Regions from separate parts of the Comamonas sp. AG1104 genome, predicted to be linked through region 2. Evidence: predicted binding sites of a transcription regulator. Region 2 holds the regulator's gene; the other holds the start of a gene.
The links. The regulator FNR, encoded in region 2, switches genes on or off when oxygen is low (the NO sensors DNR and NnrR bind a similar motif). The targets are predictions, from matches to a motif close to TTGATNNNNATCAA.
Positions count from the first base shown of each region.

Region 1 (4,309 bases), on a different contig from region 2:
CGCAATGTCGTAGCGCCAGCGTGCGGCGACCACCGGGTCGACGAACGAGGTGTTGGATTGCGCCGAACCCACCCCTGGCACATTCACTTCGGCCTTGATCTGCCACAGGCGCAGGCCGGCCATCAGGTCGAAGCTCGATTGAGGGCTCAGCATCCAGTTGTGCCCGCCCGTCATAGTCAGTGAGGTCTGACGAATCTTGGCCTTGGCACTCAGGCCCAGGGGCAGGGCGGCCTGGTCCGATGTGGCAGCGTAGCTGAAGTCGCCCTGCAGCACATAGCTGCCCTTGCGCGCCGTGCCATTCACAAAGGCTGCAGCGTCCAGATTCTCCAGAATGTCCGAGAACGACTTGTTCACGGTCACGGTGGGCGCTCCCCTGAACGGGCGGACGCTGCCGTCCAGTCCCGTCATCCATACATAGGGTGTGAGCTGATAGCGCCATGCATCGGCCGCCGCGTTGTCCTGCGCCCATGCAGGCGTGCCTGCCAGCAGGCCCACGGCCAGCGCCGCCGCTGCCATGCCCGCAGTGGTGTTGATATGCTGGATCATTTGTCTGCCTTACAGCGTGTTCTTGTACACCTTGCCGTCCTTCATGATCAGGCGCAGGTTCTGTTCCGGGTTGCTCAGAAAGTCCAGATTCACCGTCGGGTCGCCATCGGCCACCAGAAGATCGGCAAATGCGCCAGCGGCGATGCGGCCCAGCGGTTGGGGATAGGGGTTGCGCTCGCCCGACAGGGCCAGCAGTTCGCCGTTGGTGCCCGTGGCCTGCTTCAGCAGCGTCATGGGGTCATAAAAGCGCGTCAGCTTGGCTAGTTGCTTGCCCTGTGTGACAGTGCCCTTGGGGCTGAACAGAATGTCCGTGCCCCAGCCCGTCTTGATGCCGTACTTCTGCGCCATCTCATAGGCGCGCACCGTGCCCTGGGCCACGCGCGACTGGCTCTCGCGGCGCACTGCATCCGTATAAGGGTTGGCGTCCTCGTCCTGTAGAAACGGCTGCAGGCTCCACCACACGCCTTCGTCGCGCATCATGCGCACGCTTTCCTCGTCGGCCAACTGGCCGTGTTCGATGCTCTTCACGCCTGCTTTGATGGCCCGCTTGATGCCTTTGGGCGTGTAAACATGCGACATCACATAGGTGTTCCAGTCTGCGGCGGCTTCCACGCCAGCACGCAGCTCCTTCTCGGTGAACTGGGTGCTGTCCAGCGGGTCGTACATCGATGCCACGCCGCCGCCAGCCAGCATCTTGATCTGCGAGGCACCCAGCATCAACTGCTCTCGCACGCGGCGCAGCACCTCGGTCTCGCCATCCGCAATCATGGCCACGCCGACTTGCTCCACCATGCTCAGCGACTCGTTCGCCGCACGCGGGATATCGCTGCGCAGGCGGAAGTCGCCATGGCCCGAAGTCTGAGAAATCATCGCCCCGCTGGGGTAGATGCGCGGGCCCGGCACCATGCCCTCGTCGATCGCGCGCTTGAGCGCAAAGGCCGGCCCGCCCGCATCGCGTACCGAGGTGAAGCCGCGCATCAGCGTGCGCTGCGCCTCTTGCGCGGCGGAGATGTAGAGATAGCCCAGATCTGCCGTCATGGCCGTCATCTGCGGCACGGCCGCCAGCATGGTGTGCCAGTGCGTATCGATCATGCCCGGCATCACCAGCTTTCCCTGGCAATCGATCACCTGGGCGCCTTCCACCTTCTCGCCGGCAGAGGGCAGGGCAGCAATCACCTTGCCCTGGATCAGCACCTGCACGCCCTGGCGCACGGACTTGCCCGTGCCGTCAAACAGGCGCAGATTGGTCAGCAACACGGGGCGGTCGGCCTGCTTGGGCATGCCGCCGGCACCGGGCTCGGCCGCATGCAGGCCCACGAACGGCGCCATCATAGCGGCCACTCCGCCCACAAACATGCGGCGCGACATATCGGTCATTACCCGCTCATGCAGCAATTGGCACACCACGCTGTCGCAGGTGCAGGCTCTGGGGCGAATCGGGCCGGTCTTCCAGGCCAGGTCGCCGTCAGTAGCGATTGCGTTACTCATCTGCTCTCTCCCCTTGTGCTGAATGAACAAAGACGCCGCGGCAGGCGTGACAAATGGAACCGAAGATTCACAATTTGATGCACCGATGCTACACGACGATCGGACCATGAAAAAGCGCCCCACCGCACGAGGGCGATGGGGCGTTGCTTGCATGATGAGAGCGGCCGGGTCGTGACTGCGCTGCAGCCGATCAGGCTTGAACCGGGCGGTGCACCAGAACCGGAATGCTGCTGTTGACCAGTACGCGCTGGGTCTCGCTGCCCAGCAAAATGCCGGCAATGCCCTTGCGGCCGTGTGATGCCATGCAGATCAGGTCGCAGTTACCCTCCTGCGCCTGCTTGATGATGGCCTGATTGATGGAGATATTCGTTACCCGCACCGTCTGGCAGGCCACGCCCTCGGTCTTGGCAATTTCCAGGGCAGCGTGCAATACCTGATCTGCTTCCTTCTGGGCGCTCTTGTCGAACTCGGCGGAGTTGTAGGCGATCAGCGCCTCTGCTCCGTAAATCATGGCTGCGTAATCCGGCATCACATACAGCGCCGTCACCTGTGCGCCTTGTTCCTTCGCCAGCTGTATGCCTGCGCGCAGCGCGGCCTCAGAGAGTTTCGAGCCGTCCGTAGGAATCAAAATGTGCTTGAACATATCCAGCCTCCTTGCGCATTGGTGCGCGTCTTGTTGCCAAATCAATTCGACCTATCAGCAAACTCATACTCACACTCCAGGGCTGCTAATGCAACACCTTGAAATGAGTATTCAGACGGTTTCTTGATGGAAATCAAATCCATGAAGGTGCAGGTAAAAGCTGCCTCAAGCCCTTATCCATAAAGCGTTAGAGGTTATCAAAAGCAGACTATTCGCGGCGCTGGGCGCGTTGAGTCAGGCGTTGGACGCTGGCTGCTGCCAGCTTGGCCAGTCAGGCATCGGCCGCGCCGATGATTCCAACGTCGGCAATGCGCCACAGCAGGTTGTCGAAGGAGGCCGGCATCAGGTCCGTCGCAATCGGCTGTGCATTGGTAGGAGGGCGGCGTAATTCAGTTTCGGCAGGTGGCTGCTGTGCGCTCATTGGTCGGCATCGCTCTGTATCAAAGGTCGTGAACGCACTGCGGTGCGCCCAGACAGCAGCCTTCGCGACCAGATTGAAGGCCTGCGCCATGCGCTGAGTGTCGGCAGCCTGCTGGGAATGGCCTTCATGCATTGAAATGCATTCATACAGGCCAGTTTGAAGGCAAGCGCCTTCTTTCCCGCAAGGTCCATGGCCAGCATGCGTAAGGCCATTACGGACGATGCAGTAATCGGGGAGTGTGCGCCCTGTGGAACCAGTGAATTCGGCCGGGGCGTGGAGTCCTTTGATGGCGCCAATCAGATTTCAACTGCGGCCCTTGCCGTGGGGTTGGGAGTGGGCTCGCCAATCTTGTGCAAGGTGTTGCGGTCGGTGTGGGCAAAAGGCTCGCTCTGACCAGGGATGGTCAATGTGGTTTCCTGCTCGTACGACCAAGTGCCGTCCGAGTGCTTGGTGACGGTGATGGTATAGGCGTCGGTTCTGAAGGCGTGTTCCAGAAATGGGTTGCTGGAGATGCCGTTGACGGTGGAGCCGCGCTCTGCCCTGAGAGTGAAGCTGGTGGCGTCGGCCGTGGTCTTGCCTGTGGCCATGGCGGTCTGTCCGCGCGGGATGGTCAGGGTCTGGATGATGTTGCCGGTGGCAGGCTCCCACAGCCAGTAACCGACCTGGTCGTGAAAGGTTTCCACATCGTCAGGCTTGACGATGCGTGTGTGGTAACGCAGGCCGTAGAAGAGCTGTGGCCCGTTGGTTTGCGCGTCGATGGGCTGGCATTCCATGTGCTCGATAAAGGCCTGCTTTTCAGGCCCGTCAGCCTTGGGATTGATATCCAGGCCGCGCTTGCCGGTCCAGATGCCGGCCATGCCGGTCAGGGGGCCGAGGTTGGCCAGAGTATTCACATCCGGCGTGGGCTCGGTGTAGATGTCTTTGGGAAAGTTTTCCATATCGTGTAACGGGCTTTCACTTTGAATCTGTTGAAGCCAGTTTACAAGCCATGGACTGAGGGGTTCTTGATGGCAGTCAAGCTGTCAGGTGCTTTCTTCGGTGGTGAGCGTAAAGCGTGCACTTTCGCCGCGCTGGGCGGCTTCACGCGTGAGGAAGATCAGCACGCGATAGCTGGCACCACGCTCGATGCGGAAGGTGCAGATGTTGTTGTTGGCCGAGCCTTGGCATAGAGGCTGGGCAGAGCCGTCCTTGAAGACGTTCATCTGGCTGGA
Region 1 is NZ_QQAS01000005.1:311,598-315,906, reverse strand. It holds gene DFO48_RS16095 (YfaZ family outer membrane protein) at 1-546, opposite strand, end outside; gene DFO48_RS16090 (amidohydrolase family protein) at 556-2,034, opposite strand; gene DFO48_RS16085 (universal stress protein) at 2,225-2,677, opposite strand; gene DFO48_RS16080 (hypothetical protein) at 2,949-3,230, opposite strand; gene DFO48_RS16075 (FABP family protein) at 3,395-4,036, opposite strand; gene DFO48_RS16070 (DNA breaking-rejoining protein) at 4,121-4,309, opposite strand, start outside.
Region 1: the regulator FNR is predicted to act here: its motif matches at 2,801-2,814, upstream of DFO48_RS16085 (universal stress protein).

Region 2 (4,309 bases):
CTGTAGCCCTGAAAGTTGCGATGCAAGCGCCCCTGACGCTTGGCAATGGCCAGAGAGTCGTCAGGCAGTGCAAAGTGGTCCATGCCTACATAGACATAGCCGCCATTCATGAACGCATCGATTGCGCCGGAGAGCATGTTCAGCTTGTCCTGTCCCATGGGCAGGTCTGCCGATTCGATCCGCCTTTGCGGTTTGAAGCGCTCGGGCAGATGCGCATAGGCATACAGCGCAATGCGATCGGGGCGCAGCTCATTGACCTGTGCCAGCGTGCGCGCAAAAGACTCGGGCGTCTGTCTGGGAAGACCGTAGATCAGGTCCACATTGATGGAGACAAAGCCCAGGCGGCGCGCCTCGGCCACCAACGCAAAGACTTGCTCGGCGGGCTGCTCGCGGTGCACCGCTTTCTGCACCGCGGGATCAAAGTCCTGCACGCCAAAGCTCAGTCGATTGAACCCCATGTCCTTGAGAGCTCTCAGCCGCTCGTTGCTGACGGTGCGCGGATCGACCTCGATGGAGTACTCGCCCGCCGGATCCAGCTTGAAATGCTCACGCATCAAGACCATCAGTTGCTGCAACTCGGCATCGCTGAAGAAGGTCGGTGTGCCTCCACCCAGATGCAGCTGGCTTACGAGCTGGCCTTTGCCGCAATGCTCGGTATGCATGGCCAGCTCTCGACTCAGGTAGTCCAGATACTCGGCAGCCTTTTCATGATGCTTGGTCACGATCTTGTTGCAGGCGCAGTAATAGCAAAGCGACTCACAGAACGGCACATGCACATAAACGGACAGGGGCAAAGCGCGCGAGCCGGAATGCGTCTTGCGCTGCTTTAGTGCCAGTATGTAGTCGTCTGCACCAAAAGCCTCAACAAAACGGTCGGCTGTTGGGAACGATGTGTAGCGTGGGCCGGGGATATCAAAGCGGCTCAGCAACTCAGGCGTGACTGCGGTCATAACTGGGAGTTAGGGTGCGCCCACACACTGTATGGAGCATATTTCAATGGAAATCAGATCCTGAAAATCATGCCCAAAATAGGCAAAAGCGCATGTTTTTGAACGAATATAGGCAATGTGCCCCAAGGCAATCACCCTGTCCTTGATGAAAATCAAGAGACTTCAAGGCAAGTGCTGCGACAATTTGATCCATCTCATCTTCAACCACGAGGTCAATGACCAGCGCGACTCTCCACTCTGTGCCTGTCTGCGCGGTTGCAAAAAGCCCATGAATCTTCAGACCATCAAAGCATCCTGCTCCAACTGCAATCTGCGTGAACTGTGCATGCCCATGGGCCTGGACGATGAACAAATGGAGCGCATTGACGAGATTGTGGCCACGCGCCGCAAAATCAAGCGCGGCGGGCTGCTGTTTCGCAATGGCGAAGAGTTCACTTCCCTGTATGCCATTCGAACCGGCTTCTTCAAGACCAGCGTGGCCACCGAAGACGGACGCGATCAGGTCACAGGCTTTCAGATGGCGGGCGAAATCATTGGTCTGGACGGCATCGTCAACGACCACCACACTTGCGATGCCGTGGCCCTTGAAGACGCCGAGGTCTGTGTCATGCCGTTTGACAAACTGGAGCAGCTCTCGCGCGAGGTCACGGCCCTGCAGAACCACGTGCACAAGGTCATGAGCCGCGAAATCGTGCGCGAGCATGGCGTGATGCTGCTGCTGGGCAGCATGCGCGCAGAAGAGCGCCTGGCGGCCTTTGTGCTGAACCTGGTCCAGCGTCTGTCGGCACGCGGCTTTTCGAAGTCGGAGCTGGTGCTGCGCATGACGCGTGAAGAAATCGGCAGCTATCTGGGCCTCAAGCTGGAAACCGTGAGTCGCACCTTCTCCAAGTTCGCCGAGGAAGGCATCATCGAAGTCAAGCAGCGCCACCTGCGCATTCTGGATACCGAGGCGCTCAAACGCATCGTCAACAGCCAGCAATGCCAGAGCTGAACCGAGTCAGCAGATGCACTCAAGACAAAGCCCGCGGACAGCGGGCTTTTTTGTCTGGGCGAATTACTCGGGCAGAGGCTCGGAAACAATGCCGCCATTGAGATCGCTGACGGAGCGCCCCAGCATCACCGTCATCGCACCTCCCATCAGGGTCACGACCCAGAAGGCAAAAAAAGCGACCGTATAGATGGCCTGGCGCGACCAGTCCAGAGGGGAGCCCAGCCAGTGCACATCCAGCGGGTCCACAAAGGCAAAAACCACCATCTCCATGATTGCCGCCGCCAGAAAGGCCGGCCAGACAATCCACATCCAGCGTCGAGCATCCATCCTGATTCTCCTTGGGCTGTGGGCTTGGTCATATTTTGCACAACAGTGGTGACCATTCATGCAGGACTGCGGGCATGCACCGTGGCGGGAAACCCTGAATTACTCTCTTTTCAGTAGCACCCTGCGCCTTCCTAATAACAAAAAACCATTTATTGCTGCATCAACGTTAGACAGAGCATGCGCAGCACGCTCTGATTTTGATATCGGGAACAAAAAAGGCCGCAAAAGCGACCTTGGCGGAGCAAGCGCCGGAGCGCTCAGCGATCCAGCGGATGATCCTTGGCTGGAGTGGCCGCATGATTGCGGCCGGTGACTGCAGGGGCCATGCTTTTTTCACTTTCGCTCAGGCGCTGGTTGATTTCCATGCCATGGCGGTAGTAGTCAGGGTCAATCACGGGATCGGGCCTGCTCAGTGCGATGTATGCGGTGACAAAGCCGGCAATCACCACGATCACAGGGCCGGCGATGATGAGCCAGACATGGGCAAACTTCCACCACGGCTTGCCGTCCTCGGGGTGGATGATCTTGGCCGTTTGCGAGACCTTGGCTTGTGCTGCCGACATGATGAAACCTCTTTCCAAAATTCTGGCCACCCAGGCACATATGGCAAGGTGGCATAGATTGCTGCCGATTGGCAGTGTCCTTGTCCGGCCTCCGTGATGGCCCACGAAGACCGGCAAGACCTGGCATTAACGCGGCACCAGGAATACCGTCTTCTCGGAAATACGCCCTGCTCCGGCAGTCACTGCATCCACATTGAAGTGTACGGGGTGCGAGCCGGGAGCTGCTGAGCCATACGGAATCTGCAGCCGCACCGCAATGCCGCGCGTCTCGGCAGGGCCAACGGTCACTTCCTGCTCGGATGCGACTTCCAGATTCTCCAGGCCCACGGCGCTGATACGGTAGTGCTGCTCGGACTCGGTGGCGTTCATGATCTGCAGACGGTAGACGTTCTCCAGCTTGCCTCCCGCCACGATGCGCGAAAGCGCAGCACGGTCGCGAATCACGTCGACCTTGAGCGGCTCGCGCAGCACCAGACTGGCGATCATGGCGGCGCTCAGGGCCACCAGCACGGCCGAGTAGATCAACACACGGGGGCGGAAAATGCGGCGGATCACCTGCACCTGCTTCCAGGCCTTGGCCACGGCATTCTGAGTGGTCAGCCGGATCAGGCCGCGCGGATACTCCATCTTGTCCATCACGGAGTTGCAGGCATCGATGCACAGACCGCAGCCAATGCACTCGTACTGCAGCCCTTTGCGGATATCGATGCCCACGGGGCAGACCTGAACGCAAAGCTTGCAATCTATGCAGTCCCCCAGACCCTGAGCCTTGTAGTCAACGTCCTTCTTGCGCGGACCACGAGCTTCGCCACGTTCGGCGTCGTAGCTGACGATCATGGTGTCCTTGTCGAACATGGCACTCTGAAAGCGTGCATAGGGACACATGTACTTGCAGACCTGCTCGCGCATATAGCCAGCATTGCCGTAGGTGGCGAAGCCGTAGAACGCCACCCAGAAAATCTGCCAGTTGCCCTGGAAGGCCATCAACTCCACACCCAATTCACGGATGGGCACGAAGTAGCCGACAAAGGTGAAGCCTGTCCAGAGAGACAGAACGATCCAGAGAAACTGCTTGAGCGACTTTTTCCAGATCTTCTCCAAAGTCCAGCCGTTCTTGTCGATACGCATGCGGGCACTGCGATCGCCTTCGACCTTGCTTTCGATCCACATGAAGATCTCGGTGTAGACCGTCTGCGGACAGGAGAAGCCACACCACAGACGCCCGGCCACGGCGGTAAACAGGAACAGCCCCAGCGCGCTGATGATCAGCAGCCCCGTCAGATAGATGAAGTCCTGCGGATACAGCACCAGTCCGAACAGATAGAAGCGCCGGGCTCCCAGATCGAACAACACCATCTGGCGCTCGCCCCACTGCAGCCAGGGCAGGCCGTAGAAGACGATCTGGGTCAGAAACACCATGGCCCAGCGCCACCGTGAGAACACGCCGCTAATAGAGCGTGAGTACACTTTTTGCTCGG
Region 2 is NZ_QQAS01000001.1:283,226-287,534, reverse strand. It holds gene hemN (oxygen-independent coproporphyrinogen III oxidase) at 1-950, opposite strand, end outside; gene fnr (fumarate/nitrate reduction transcriptional regulator Fnr) at 1,219-1,941, shown strand; gene DFO48_RS01285 (hypothetical protein) at 2,005-2,268, opposite strand; gene DFO48_RS01280 (FixH family protein) at 2,526-2,831, opposite strand; gene ccoG (cytochrome c oxidase accessory protein CcoG) at 2,958-4,309, opposite strand, start outside.